Regions from separate parts of the Pantoea sp. X-Soil-TKNS-1211 genome, predicted to be linked through region 3. Evidence: predicted binding sites of a transcription regulator. Region 3 holds the regulator's gene; each other region holds the start of a gene.
The links. The regulator PurR, encoded in region 3, represses purine synthesis genes. The targets are predictions, from matches to a motif close to CANGCAAACGTTTGCNTG.
Positions count from the first base shown of each region.

Region 1: a site for PurR is predicted at 1,867-1,884, ahead of AC6I8W_RS13010 (NCS2 family permease). Genes of this name have one in related genera too.
Region 2: a site for PurR is predicted at 2,067-2,084, ahead of guaD (guanine deaminase). Genes of this name have one in related genera too.
Region 4: a site for PurR is predicted at 1,510-1,527, ahead of carA (glutamine-hydrolyzing carbamoyl-phosphate synthase small subunit). Genes of this name have one in related genera too.

Region 1 is NZ_AP035953.1:2,721,354-2,724,915, reverse strand. Features, by position in the region: gene AC6I8W_RS13020 (carbohydrate kinase family protein) at 1-943, shown strand, start outside; gene AC6I8W_RS13015 (response regulator) at 880-1,626, opposite strand; gene AC6I8W_RS13010 (NCS2 family permease) at 2,054-3,352, shown strand.
Region 2 is NZ_AP035953.1:2,283,821-2,287,382, reverse strand. Features, by position in the region: gene AC6I8W_RS10935 (DUF1161 domain-containing protein) at 1-193, opposite strand, end outside; gene AC6I8W_RS10930 (DUF1283 family protein) at 246-581, opposite strand; gene AC6I8W_RS10925 (YnfA family protein) at 712-1,041, shown strand; gene ydfG (bifunctional NADP-dependent 3-hydroxy acid dehydrogenase/3-hydroxypropionate dehydrogenase YdfG) at 1,138-1,884, opposite strand; gene guaD (guanine deaminase) at 2,261-3,562, shown strand, end outside.
Region 3 is NZ_AP035953.1:1,965,581-1,969,142, forward strand. Features, by position in the region: gene punR (DNA-binding transcriptional activator PunR) at 1-586, shown strand, start outside; gene purR (HTH-type transcriptional repressor PurR) at 583-1,608, opposite strand; gene cydH (cytochrome bd-I oxidase subunit CydH) at 1,894-1,983, shown strand; gene AC6I8W_RS09455 (C40 family peptidase) at 2,039-2,824, opposite strand; gene AC6I8W_RS09460 (Grx4 family monothiol glutaredoxin) at 3,187-3,522, shown strand; gene rnt (ribonuclease T) at 3,557-3,562, opposite strand, start outside.
Region 4 is NZ_AP035953.1:747,811-751,372, forward strand. Features, by position in the region: gene ispH (4-hydroxy-3-methylbut-2-enyl diphosphate reductase) at 1-217, shown strand, start outside; gene dapB (4-hydroxy-tetrahydrodipicolinate reductase) at 464-1,279, shown strand; gene carA (glutamine-hydrolyzing carbamoyl-phosphate synthase small subunit) at 1,750-2,898, shown strand; gene carB (carbamoyl-phosphate synthase large subunit) at 2,912-3,562, shown strand, end outside.

The DNA of each region.
Region 1 (3,562 bases), 760 kb from region 3:
AAAATGCAGCGGCGGGGCGGCGCTTAACGTGTTGTTCACCCTGGCAAGGATGCAAATCGACCTGCCGTTGGCTGGGGTGGGGATGATCGGCGAAGACAGTGACGGTGACTATATTGTGCAGTTGCTGGATCAATATCAGGTTGACCGTCACTTTGTGCAGCGTACCCGTAGCGTGAACACCGCCATGACTCAGGTGATGACCACGCCTGATGGTCAGCGCACCTTCTTTCATGCGCGCGGGGCCAATGCGCAGCTCGATCTGCCGCATTTTGCCGCCATCAATACCACCCATCGTATCTTCCATCTCGGTTATTTGTTGCTGTTGGATTGCCTCGATTTGCCGGATGAGCGCTGGGGGACGCGCGGCGCTCATCTGCTGGCACAGATGCAGCAGCGTGGCTATCTCACTTCGCTGGATCTGGTGTCGCGCGCCGGGGAGTATCAGGCGCTGGTGGCACCGGCATTACGTTGGCTCGACTATCTGGTGATTAACGAGCTGGAGGCGCAAGCACTGACCGGCGTCAGCCTGCGTACCGCAACAGGCATCGCACCGCCAGACGCCTTTGCCGCGGCGGCAACCTGGCTGGCGCAGCAAGGCGTGCGGCAGCGGGTGGTGATCCATGCGCCGGAAGGGGCGTGGGGCCAGGAAGTCAACGGTAAGGGGCGCTGGCAACCCGCATGGCAGCTGACGCCCGACGAAATTGTCGGCAGCGTCGGGGCCGGGGATGCCTTCTGTGCTGGCGTGTTGTACGCCAGTCATCAGGGCTGGTCAATGACCGAGACCCTGAAGCTGGCGCATACCTGTGCCTGTTTTAATCTGCACGCTGCCAATGCGCTGGACGGCACTCGCCCATTGACCGAGATGCAGCGCTGGATGGATCAGGCAATTTGTGTGGCATGCACGGCAGAGGCCGGACGCATCACATCCGCAGAGAAAACATAACCCAAACCACGGATGGTGCGGATCAGGCTCGGCTGATGCGGGTTCATCTCAATTTTACGCCTTAACCGCATGATCAACACATCAATGGTACGGTCGAACACATCCAGGGTTTCGCTGTGGGTCAGCTCCAGCAACTGGTCACGCGTCAGCACTTTGCGTGCGTGGCACACCAACGCGCGCAGCAATGCATATTCTCCCTGGGTTAACATCACCGTCTCACGCTGGGGATTAAACAACTGGCAACGGGTTTCATCCAACCGCCAGCCGTTAAACTGCCAGCCCTCATCCTGGATGCTGGTGGGGGGCACCAGGCGACCACAACGGCGTAATGCCGCACGCGCTCGGGCGACCACCACACGAGGATTAAACGGCTTGGCGATATAATCGTCGGCCCCCATCTCCAGCCCGACCACCATATCCGCTTCCGATCCCATGCCAGTCAGCATGATCACCAGCAGTTCAGGCCGTTGGCGTTGCATTTGCTGTAGTACCAGCAAGCCATTGGTATCCGGCAGCATCATATCCAGCATCACCAGCGAGATTTCCGGGTGTTTATCCAGCAACATCAGCGCATCTTTTCCCTGATGGCAGCTGAATACGGTAAAAACATGTTCACTCAATACATCATGCAGCAGTTCACATACGGCACGATCGTCATCCACGACCAGAATTGCGGGCTTCATTACGGGCCTCTTTTGTTATGGAAGGGTTAACGAGAGTGTATACCGACCACTTTTGCCTGCTGATTCAGGCAACAGAAACGTGAGCCGCATCGCCTGACAGAGTTTGAAAGCGTGCGTTACCGCAATCTTTTTTCGCGGCGCGATTGACGTGTGGGAAAACGATTGCGCGGACATGGTGCAATGCACCATAATCGCGCCTCGTTCTGGTTCAGAATTGTCTTAATCTAAGATACAGTCGTGAAGGTAAACGATTGCGTCCTGTTATGGCATAGCAATTGCTATGAGGACAGGGGGAAAGGAGTTTATTAACAAGGCGTATTGATGGCCGAGCATGCAGCCGTCTGCCTTTTCCCGCAACAATAACGCGCATGCACACCCCATTGGCAAGAGAACGCACGTCAGTGACGCCTCCCCATCACGAGAGATGATGATGTTAGAAAAACTATTCAAGCTAAAAGCGCACAACACAACGGTCCGCACCGAAGTTATCGCGGGCATAACCACCTTCCTGGCCATGGCCTATATCCTGTTTGTTAACCCGAGCATTCTGGGTGCGACCGGTATGGATAAAGGCGCGGTTTTCGTCGCGACCTGTCTGGCGGCGGCGATCGGCTGCGTGCTGATGGGGCTGATTGCTAACTACCCGATTGCACTGGCACCGGGTATGGGCCTCAACGCCTTCTTTACTTACACCGTCGTACTGCACATGGGCTACACCTGGCAAATCGCGCTGGGTGCGGTATTCCTGTCAGCCTGTATCTTCTTTGCGCTGTCGGTGTTCAAAATCCGTGAATGGATTATCGCCAGTATTCCGCTGCCGTTGCGCGCCGGGATTGCTGCCGGTATCGGCCTGTTCCTGGCGCTGATTGCGCTGGAAGGCGCGGGTATCGTGGTGGATAACCCGGCGACCCTGGTGGGCCTGGGCGATCTGACCAAACCGGGTCCGCTGCTGGCGTTGCTGGGTTTTGTCATCATCGTGGTGCTGGAAGCGCGTCGCGTGACCGGTGCGGTGCTGATCGGCATCCTGATCGTCACCTTCCTGTCGATGGGCATTGGCCTGACACCGTTTGGCGGCGTGTTCTCTGCACCGCCGTCCATCGCGCCGACCTTCATGCAACTGGATATCGCCGGTGCCTTTAACGTGGGCCTGGTCAGTGTGATCTTTGCGTTCCTGTTTGTTGATGTGTTCGACAACACCGGTACGCTGCTGGGTGTGACCAAGCGTGCCGGTCTGGCGGATGAGCAGGGCAACGTGCCGAAAATGGGCCGTGCGCTGATCGCTGACAGTGCGGCTGCGCTGTTTGGTTCGCTGCTGGGTACTTCAACCACCACCAGTTACGTCGAATCGGCAGCGGGCGTCAGTGCTGGTGGCCGTACCGGTCTGACCGCGATTGTGGTAGCCATCCTGTTCGTGCTGAGCCTGTTCTTCTCGCCGCTGGCGGGTAGTGTGCCGGTATTCGCCACTGCACCTGCGCTGCTGTTCGTGGCTGTGTTGATGGCTTCAGGGCTGGCGGAGATTGACTGGAAAGACATCACCACCGCTGCACCGGTGACGGTCACTGCGCTGACCATGCCGCTGACTTACTCGATTGCTAACGGTATCGCGTTTGGCTTTATTACCTGGACGGTGGTGAAGCTGCTGAGCGGCCGTACCAAAGAGGTGAATGCGGCGCTGATTATTATGTCGATCCTGTTTGTGATTAAGTTGGGTTGGTTGAGCGCCTGATTTTTTTCGCCGTGTGGCAGGTTTCGTTCGCCATAGGCTGATGTAGTTTCAGCTCGCTCGTGCGGCGACCGAGCAGAGGGCGCCTGGCCGCGCCCTCTGCACTCCCCGGCCTTGCGCCAGCCGCTTTTTTTTGCGCGATAAATCGCGCCGCTACAACTCAACGCCGCCTTTCGCCGCATCCATGCGGCTCATCCTGACAGCATTCATTCG
Region 2 (3,562 bases), 320 kb from region 3:
AATGCCCAACCACCTGACCACCCGCCTGGTCGGCCTGATCGTTGGGTACGATATCCAGCGTAAAATCCGATTCAGCCAGTCCGTTACTGACCAGTTTCTTGCTGATCTCCGCTTTGACGCTTTCACAGGAAGCTTGCGCCAGCATCGGCAACGCCAGCAAGGACAGCAATACCACGGCAACACGCTTTTTCATCTCACACTCCTTTGGTTAGAACTCCCTTGATGACTATAGCAGCGTCAGCGACTTATGGCGCGACGACGCGGCCGGTGCGACGGTCAAGGCAGCGCAGGGTGTTGGGTTCCCAGTAGGCATTGACGTTATAGCTTTTTTCACAGGAGTCACGGGTATCAAAGGCTTTATCGGTTTTATCGAATTCTTTCTCGACGCGGGTATTCACTTTGTTACGCAGGTTGCGGGTGTCATTCCATTGCTCCTTGCTTTGACGTGCCGCCTCATTGCTGGCAGCGCTGCTGCCATCTTCGATGATCAGACGATTGGTTTGCGCGGAGGCCAGCGGGGCAGTCAGCAGTACGCTGGAGGTCAGTGCCGCAGCAAGCAGTGCGGGAAACAATTTTTTCATCATCTTTTCCTTCAGTTAACACCAGCACAGCCTTGAGAGTGGCTGTAACAACAATACTCGCTAGTATATCATCGCTGCTTCTTTACTCACCAGCGGTGAGGCATTTGTTGAGACTTTTGAGAGACTTTTTATGCTGGTGAAAACGGCGTTGTTGTTTTTTTTAACTGCGATGGCGGAAATTGTTGGCTGCTTCCTACCCTGGTTATGGCTGAAGAAGGGCGCGACGGCTTGGCTGTTGCTGCCTGCTGCGGCCAGCCTGATGTTGTTTGTCTGGTTGCTGACCCTGCATCCGGCGGCCAGTGGTCGCGTTTATGCGGCCTACGGTGGCGTTTATGTGTTGACGGCGCTGATCTGGTTGCGGGTGGTGGATGGGGTAAAACTCAGTCCGTGGGACTGGGCGGGGGGCTTGATTGCGCTGAGCGGTATGCTGATTATTGTTGCAGGATGGGGACGGACCTGATGTTAAAAAACCGTAGCGGCGCGATTTATCGCGCCTTGCCCGCGGAAGGTCAAAAACGCGCGATAAATCGCGCCGCTACAGGGATGGTGTCGGGTTTTAGTCCTTATGCACCTTCAAACCTGCGAGGGTTTGCGTCACCGGCATCATTTCCAGTGTATTGATGTTGACGTGTTTCGGTAACGTCGCCACCCAGTACACCGCTTCGGTAACATCTTCGGCGGTCAGTGCGGTGGTGCCTTCATAAACCTTATCGGCTTTGCCGTCATCACCTTTGAAACGCACATTGGAAAACTCCGTGCCGCCGACCAGACCCGGTTCAATATCGGTCACACGCAGCGCGGTGCCATGCAAATCGGTACGTAGATTCAGGCTGAACTGGCGCACAAAGGCTTTGGTCGCACCATAAACGTTGCCACCGGCATACGGCCAGCTACCGGCAATCGAACCAATATTAATGATATGCCCAACATTGCGCTCCACCATGGCGGGCAGCAGGGCGCGCGTCATATACACCAAACCTTTGTTGTTGGTGTCGATCATATTTTCCCAATCTTCGATATTGGCTTTGTGCGCGGGTTCAATACCGAGCGCCAGACCGGCATTGTTAACCAACACATCGATATTGCGCCATTCGGCAGGCAGGGCGGCAATCGCCTCTTCAATGGCCGCACGGTTACGCACATCCAGTTGTACGGTATAGAGATTGTCGCCCAGTTCGTCTTTCAATTCCTGCAAACGCTCAACGCGGCGTCCGCTGGCGATCACTTTATGACCTGTGGCAATGAAGCGGCGGGTGATACTTTGACCAAAACCGGCCGTCGCACCGGTAACAAAAATAATCATCTCACTGTTCCTTAAACGATTTCAGGTTCCACGCCACACCTTAGCACTAACCCCGGTTCTCTGCCCATCAAAAGCCGTTGCTGAATTTTACCTGCACGATTTCAGCGCATCATTGCACCAATCTGGCACAGCTGAACGCACCGCAAAGACCACTAAACATCCGCCTCACCGACAGTTGTTAAATCGCAACCGATTGCGGAACTGAGCAACCGTTTGCGCACTCGGTTGCTTGCGCAACCTGCCATAAAAATAGCTTATATCACTCTAATTAATTGAATATAAAGACAAAATAGAGTTATTTGTGTTGGCACGCAGTTTGCAAAACCCATAAAAGGCCATCACCTGCCATAACAATGAGAAAGCAAGGAACCCTTTTATGCCTTTCGCATCCGAAACCACGCTGCGCGCCAGTTTTTTTGATTTTACTGGCGTAGCACATCAACCCGACACCATTGCTGACCAGGCACGCTACCTCGAAGACGGCGTACTTACGCTACACGACGGCAAAGTCGTCAGCTTAGAACCCTGGGAAAGCGCGCAGTCGCGTATTGACCCCGCCACGCTGACTGACCTGCGTGGCAAGCTGATCGTGCCGGGTTTTATCGATACCCATATCCACTATCCGCAAACCGAGATGATAGGGGCTTTTGGCGAGCAGCTGCTGGAGTGGCTGAACCAATACACTTTCCCGGTCGAAAGCCAGTATCACTGTCCCGATCATGCGGCGCAGATGTCAGCCTTTTTCCTGCATCAGCTGCTGGCGAATGGCACCACCACCGCGCTGGTATTTGGCACGGTGCATCCGCAATCGGTGGAAGCGCTGTTTAGCGCTGCGGAGCAGCTCAATATGCGTCTGATTGCCGGTAAGGTGATGATGGATCGTAATGCTCCGGCTTATCTGACCGAAACGCCGCAGGCCAGTTACCTGCAAACCCGCACCCTGATCGAGCGCTGGCACAACCGTGGCCGTCTGAGCTACGCGCTGACGCCTCGCTTTGCTCCGACCTCGTCGCCCCAGTTGCTGGAGAAAGTCCGTCAGCTGCGCGCCGAGTTTCCCGATACCTGGCTGCATACCCATCTGAGTGAAAATCCGCAGGAAATCGCCTGGGTTAAAGAACTGTTCCCGGAGCATGACGGTTATCTCGACGTGTATCACCAGCATCAACTCACCGGCAAACGCAGCGTCTTCGCTCACTGTCTGCATCTGGATGATCATGAATGGCAGTGCCTGCACGATACCGATTCGTCGATCGCCTTTTGCCCAACCTCCAATCTGTTTCTCGGCAGTGGATTGTTCAACATCAAACGCTGCTGGCAGCAGGGCGTACGCATGGGCATCGGCACCGACGTCGGTGCCGGCACAACCTTTAACCTGTTGCAGACCCTTGGCGAAGCCTACAAAGTCGGCCAGCTTCAGCGCTATAAACTCAGCGCCTGCGAAGCCTTTTACCATGCCACGCTGGGGGGAGCGCATGCGCTCGACCTCGACCATGCCATTGGCAACTTTAACCCCGGCAAAGAGGCAGATTTTGTTGTGCTCGATCCTGCCGTTTCCGCATTACAGCAATTGCGCTATGCCAACAGCAAAGATATCTGGGAAAAACTATTTGTGCTGATGACGCTGGGCGACGATCGCAACATCGCCCAAACCTGGGTCAACGGCCAGCCGGTCTGGCAA
Region 3 (3,562 bases):
ATTGGTCAAGGATTTCTATCGCCACTTTCCCGATATGGAGTTGATAATCAGCTATGAAGTGTTCAACGGCGTCTGGGATGCGCTGGCCGATGGGCGGGTCGATGTGGCAATTGGCGCCACCCAGGCGATCCCGGTTGGCGGTCGTTTCGCTTTTCAGGACATGGGGGCACTTAACTGGCGCTGTGTGGTCAGTCCCGATCATCCACTGGCGAAAAGTACCTTGTTGGACGAAGAGACCCTGAGAGCCTGGCCTTCTCTGGTGCTGGAAGACACCTCACGGGCGCTGCCGCGACGTATGACCTGGACATTGGATAATCAGCGCCGACTGGTGGTGCCGGAATGGGAAACTGGCCTCGACTGCTTGCTGGCTGGATTATGCGTTGGCATGGTGCCGGGCCATTTAGCCCGACCGTTGCTGGATAGCGGTGCCCTAACTGAGTTAGCGTTACCCACGCCGTTCCCGGATAGCCCTTGTTGTGTCAGCTGGTCAGAACAACGCAACTCACCGGCATTGAGCTGGTTGTTGACCTATCTTGGCGATGCCGAAACGCTCAACCAGGAATGGCTGAGCGAAACGGAGGCTTAGCGGCGGTAGTCGCGGAAGGGGCCATCCGCGACGGAACGACGTTCAATCAGCGTCGGCTGAACCTCAATGGTCTGCGGTTCTTCACGCTTGCTGGTAATGCGATCCAGCAGCATTTCCAGCGCTTTTTCCCCCAACTGGGCTTTGGGTTGATGCACGGTGGTTAACGCGGGAGTGAAATAGCGGGCGTTGCGCACGTTGTCATAACCGATCACCGAAATATCCTGTGGCACACGCAGGCCCATTTCATCTGCGGCACAAATCGCGCCCATAGCCATGATATCGCCGCCACAGAACACCGCAGTTGGGCGTTGTTTCTGATTGAGGATCTGCTGCATCGCCTGATAACCTGACTCCGGTTCGAAATCACCCTGCACAATCCACTCGGGGCGCGCAGTGATGCCTGCTTCGTTCAGCGCCTGCATGAATCCTGCATGACGGCCACCGCCGGTGTTGCGCTCCATTTGTCCAGGAATAGCACCGATGTCACGATGGCCACGCTCTATCAGGTAACGACCGGCAAGATAACCGCCCTGGAAGGCGTTATCCTGCACCGTATCAGTAAAGTCGCCACGCGATGCACCCCAGTCCATCACCACCATCGGGATGTTGCGATTTTCTTCCAGCATGGTCAGCAGGTCATCAGGGTATTCAGAACACATGACCAGCAGGCCATCGACGCGCTTCTGCGCCATCATTGACAGATACGCGCGCTGTTTTTGCAGATCGTTATGCGCATTGCCAAGGATCAGCGTGTAACCACGATCGAAACAATGGTTTTCCACTGCCTCGATAATTTCGGCGAAATAGGGGGCTTCACTGGAGGTGGCCAGCAGCCCCAGAGTTTTGGTGTGGTTAACTTTCAGGCTGCGCGCCACGGCGCTGGGCGAGTAATGCAGCTCTTTGATCGCTTCCCATACGGCGTTACGCGTCTCTTCCGCGACGAAACGCGTCTTGTTGATGACATGCGAAACCGTGGTGGTAGAGACACCGGCGCGTTTCGCCACATCTTTAATTGTTGCCATGAAAATGGTACTCCCGGGCTTATCGCAACTAACTGATAAGTATATTGTTAAACGTTTGCGTCTGCTAATGGTTTTGCGCCCCGATTTTCGGGGCAAATGGCGAAGAAAAAGACGTTAACACTCAGTCAATAACACTTTAACTTGCCGCAAACACAGCGTGCGCAAAAACTGTTGCGCAACGAAAGGCGGCGATTCTAGCAAGCTGGCGCGGATAACACGAGATTTTTGCCGGGGGGTGTGAGAAAATCACGATAACCCTTCAATTAATGTGACTAAGGAGTTGTGATGAGTACAGACCTGAAACTGGCGCTGTTTACCACCGTGGGCGCGCTGCTAATGATTATCGTATTCAGCTTCACCGCGATCCTTCATTAATAAAAAAGCCGGACCTGAAAATCAGTGTCCGGCTTCTTCTTTCGATCGGGTTGCTCTAGCGGATGGTCTTGGGCGTCATCATACGGCGTGCGCCGACATAGTGTTTCAACCAGTAATCCTCACCCAACGCACTGATTTGAATATCTTTACCGGTTCGTGGCGACTGAATAAATTTGCCGTTGCCAAGATAAACGCCAACATGATCGGCAGTACCACGATGATTAATGCGGAAGAACACTAAATCCCCTTTCTCCAGCATGTCACGCTTAATCGGTGCCGCATCACGCAGGTGGTACATTTCGTTCGCGGTGCGTGGGAATTTGTATTTGACCAGGTCCTTGTACGCATACCACACCAAACCACTGCAATCGAAACCGGTATGTGGTGAGGTGCCGCCCCACTGGTAAGGTTTGCCAATCTGCCCCATCAGTTTGTTCATCGCGGTCTCTCGCGCTTTCTGATAACGCTGACGATGAGAATTGCTCATCTTGATGGTGGTCAGATCGCGGTCATCGTCCAACTTCTCAGTTTTCTTTGCTACACGCTGATGACCATATTTTTTTGACGGCGATTTCAGCCGGGTCTTTTTACTCCGGGTTTTATGCAGCGCGGTTTCTGTTTTCGGCTGTTTTTTCAGCTTTAACTTCTGAACACTGGTGGCGAGGCGGGATTTCTTCGTGCTGGTTTTTACCGGGCGTCGTTTACGACGCTCATCTTCGCGCGCACTTTTCTTCTCAGCGTTATGCAAACTGGCATTGATGGGCGCATGCGGGGATGCAGAAGCCACATTAAAAAACAGTTGAGCGAAAGCCAGCATAAAAAGCGTAATGAGTAAACGCATAGTCCGGTTACAGGTTAAGCAGTCTGAAGTAACAGCCTGCGGCTATGTTAGAAAAATCTGATCAATGATCAGCGCCGAGATGATTCTAATCCAGTTTTTTTCCAAAAGGTAAGGCATTTTTCTATTAATCTGTTAGCAGACTTGATATGGGGCAAAAATGAGCGATTTCAGCTGGTTAACCCAGCAGAAATATTGCCAATTATTAATCGGTTCATGCTTATTCATGATATGGAAATGTTATGTGTGGTACTGGAACTTAACAAACATGGCGATTGATGTGCCTCGACTGCAAAATCCCGTTTTCAGTGCGGGGGTGAAGTCGCTACAATAAACAAACACGAAGTGAGGAATTAAGGAAGGCAATAATGAGTACTGTTGAGAAAATCCAGCGCCAGATCGCAGAAAACCCGATCCTGCTGTACATGAAAGGTTCGCCGAAACTGCCAAGCTGCGGTTTCTCTGCACAAGCGGTACAGGCTCTGTCTGCCTGTGGTGAGCGCTTCGCGTATGTTGATATCCTGCAAAACCCGGATATCCGTGCTGAGTTGCCAAAATACGCTAACTGGCCGACTTTCCCGCAGCTGTGGGTTGATGGCGAGCTGGTTGGTGGTTGCGACATCATCGTTGAGATGTTCCAGCGTGGTGAACTTCAGCCGCTGATTAAAGAAACTGCTGAGAAGCATAAAGAAGCAGAATAATGGCAAGGCCGACAATCGTCGGCCTTTCTTTTGGTCACTC
Region 4 (3,562 bases), 1.2 Mb from region 3:
CGACTCTGCTGATGATATTCAGGAAGAGTGGGTGAAAGGCGTGACCACCATTGGCGTAACCGCAGGAGCCTCAGCGCCGGATGTGTTGGTGCAGCAGGTGATTCAGCGTCTGCGCGACCTGGGCGGCGAAGCGGCAATTGAGCTGATTGGCCGCGAAGAAAACATTGTGTTTGAAGTGCCGAAAGAGTTGCGCGTCGACGTTCGCAACGTTCAGTAAGAGAATCACCACACATTCTGTAACGGCGCGATTTATCGCGCCTTTTTTTCGGGTTTTCAAAAGATGCGCGATAAATCGCGCTGCTACGCAGATCCTATTTCCACCTGGTGAGATTGCTTTTACTGATAATCTGACGCGGCTGGCATAAAATTCTTATTATCCCTTTTTTATTGTGGCGTGACTGTTATCTGACCGTTAACCTGTTTGCGCTTTGCATGCATAGATTTGTATCAGGAATGAATAAATATGAGTGAAATCCGCATTGCTATTGTTGGTGCGCCGGGTCGCATGGGACGCAATTTGATTCAGGCCGCGCAACAGGCGGAAGGCGTCGTATTAGGCGCTGCGCTGGCTCGCACCGGTTCGTCACTGATCGGCAGCGACGCTGGTGAACTGGCGGGTATTGGCAAGACCGGGGTTATCATCACCGCTGATTTGCAACAGGTGGTCAATGATTTCGACGTGTTGATCGACTTCACCCGTCCGGAAGGTTCGCTGGAATATCTGGCTTTTTGCCGCCAGCACCAAAAAGCGATGGTGATTGGCACCACCGGTTTTGATGAAGCGGGCAAAGCGGCGATTCGTGCTGCGGCAGAAGAGATTGGCATCGTGTTCGCCGCCAACTTCAGCGTTGGTGTGAACCTGGTGCTGGAGCTGCTGAAACAAGCCGCAAAAGTGATGGGCGAGTATGCCGATATTGAAATCGTGGAAGCGCACCACCGTCACAAAGTTGATGCACCATCAGGTACGGCACTGGCGATGGGTGAAGCCATCGCTGAGGCGATGGACTGGAAACTGGATGAGCACGCGGTCTACACGCGTGAAGGTCATACCGGAGAGCGCAAAGCGCAAACCATCGGTTTTGCCACCGTGCGTGCGGGGGATATCGTCGGCGAACATACCGCGATGTTTGCTGATATTGGGGAACGCGTAGAGATTACCCATAAGGCTTCCAGCCGCATGACCTTTGCAAATGGTGCCGTGAAAGCCGCTTACTGGCTTAAAGACAAGAAATCTGGCCTTTATGATATGCGTGATGTGCTGGATTTATCGATGTTGTGAGTGTTGTGAACCATCGTGATGTGGTTATTTCAATCGGTAAGATATTGATTGAATAGGGCAATATTATTATTGCCCTTTATTTTATATGATAAATAGCCATTACGTTTATTTTTATCAATAAGTCTCGTGTTTTTATGTTTTGTGTGTGTTTTTTTATCCTTTAAATCATCAATTTTGACCATTTGGTCAAAAATATCGTCCCGGTAGCACGCATTTCAGATTATTTCCGCCTCGCAACCGTTTATTTTTCCGAGTTATCTCGCTCTTTTATCCCTTTCTGCTGCTTTTAACATTCAGTTGCCCGAAAAAAACAAAAAAATAACGTCTCAGGGTAGACAATGTGCGGGTCGATCATTAGAATGCGCGCAATTTGCCAAAAATCGACCAGTCAGGCGGTTTTTGCATTGATTCAGGACTGTATTTTGAATTAATATGCAAATATTGTGACTGTTTATTCCCTGGAGGATGTTTTGATTAAGTCAGCGCTCTTGGTTCTGGAAGACGGAACCCAATTCCACGGTCGGGCCATCGGGGCAACGGGATCGGCAGTGGGGGAGGTCGTTTTCAATACGTCAATGACCGGTTATCAAGAAATCCTCACTGATCCCTCCTATTCCCGCCAAATCGTCACCCTCACTTATCCCCATATCGGCAATGTTGGCGTTAATGCCGCCGACGCAGAGTCCAGTCAAATTCATGCTCAAGGCCTTGTTATTCGCGACCTGCCGCTGATTACCAGCAACTTCCGTAGTGAAGAGAGCCTGTCAGCTTATTTGCAGCGCAACAACATCGTCGCCATTGCCGATATCGATACGCGCAAGCTGACACGTCTGTTGCGTGAGAAAGGGGCACAGAACGGCTGTATCATCGCGGGTGATAACCCGGATGCTGCGCTGGCGTTGCAGAAGGCACAAGCCTTCCCTGGCCTGAAAGGTATGGACCTGGCAAAAGAAGTGACGACAGCAGAAACTTATCCATGGCAGCAGGGTAGCTGGACACTGGCAGGTGACCTGCCGGAGCAGAAGTCAGCAGAAGAATTGCCCTTCCACGTGGTGGCCTACGATTTTGGCGCCAAGCGCAATATCCTGCGTATGCTGGTGGATCGCGGCTGCCGTCTGACGGTAGTACCGGCGCAAACCTCAGCGGAAGACGTGCTGAAGCTGAACCCGGACGGGATCTTCCTCTCCAACGGCCCTGGTGACCCGGAGCCATGCGATTACGCCATCAGCGCGATTCAGTCTTTCCTCAATACCGATATCCCGGTATTCGGTATCTGCCTCGGCCATCAGCTGCTGGCGCTGGCAAGCGGTGCGAAGACCATCAAAATGAAGCTGGGCCATCATGGCGGCAACCACCCGGTGAAAGATCTCGACAATAACACCGTGATGATCACTGCGCAGAACCATGGCTTCGCGGTTGATGACAGCAACTTACCGGCCAATTTGCGTGTGACGCATGTGTCGCTGTTCGACCAGACCGTACAGGGTATTCACCGTACCGATAAACCGGCTTTCAGCTTCCAGGGACACCCGGAAGCCAGCCCAGGCCCGCACGATGCGGCGCCGCTGTTCGATCACTTTATCGAACTGATTGAAGCCCACCGTTCTAACGCGAAGTAATCAGGAGCTAACGATGCCAAAACGTACAGACATAAAATCCATCCTGATCCTTGGCGCAGGCCCGATCGTTATCGGCCAGGCATGTGAATTTGACTACTCCGGCGCACAGGCGTGTAAAGCGCTGCGTGAAGAGGGTTACCGCGTCATCCTGGTGAACTCCAACCCGGCAACCATCATGACCGACCCGGAAATGGCCGATGCGACCTATATCGAGCCTATCCACTGGGAAGTGGTGCGTAAAATCATCGAAAAAGAGCGCCCGGATGCGGTTCTGCCAACTATGGGTGGCCAGACAGCGCTGAACTGTGCGTTGGAACTGGAACGTCAGGGCGTGCTGGAAGAATTCGGCGTGACCATGATCGGTGCGACTGCTGATGCGATTGATAAAGCTGAAGACCGCCGTCGTTTCGACGTAGCGATGAAAAGCATTGGCCTGGATACCGCACGTTCCGGTATTGCGCACACCATGGAAGAAGCGCTGGCCGTCGCTGAAGACGTCGGCTTCCCGTGCATCATTCGCCCTTCTTTTACTATGGGTGGCACCGGTGGCGGTATCGCGTATAACCGCGAAGAGTTTGAAGAGATTTGCGAACGTGGTCTGGACCTGTCGCCGACCAATGAGCTGCTGATTGACGAGTCGCTGATTGGCTGGAAAGAGTACGAG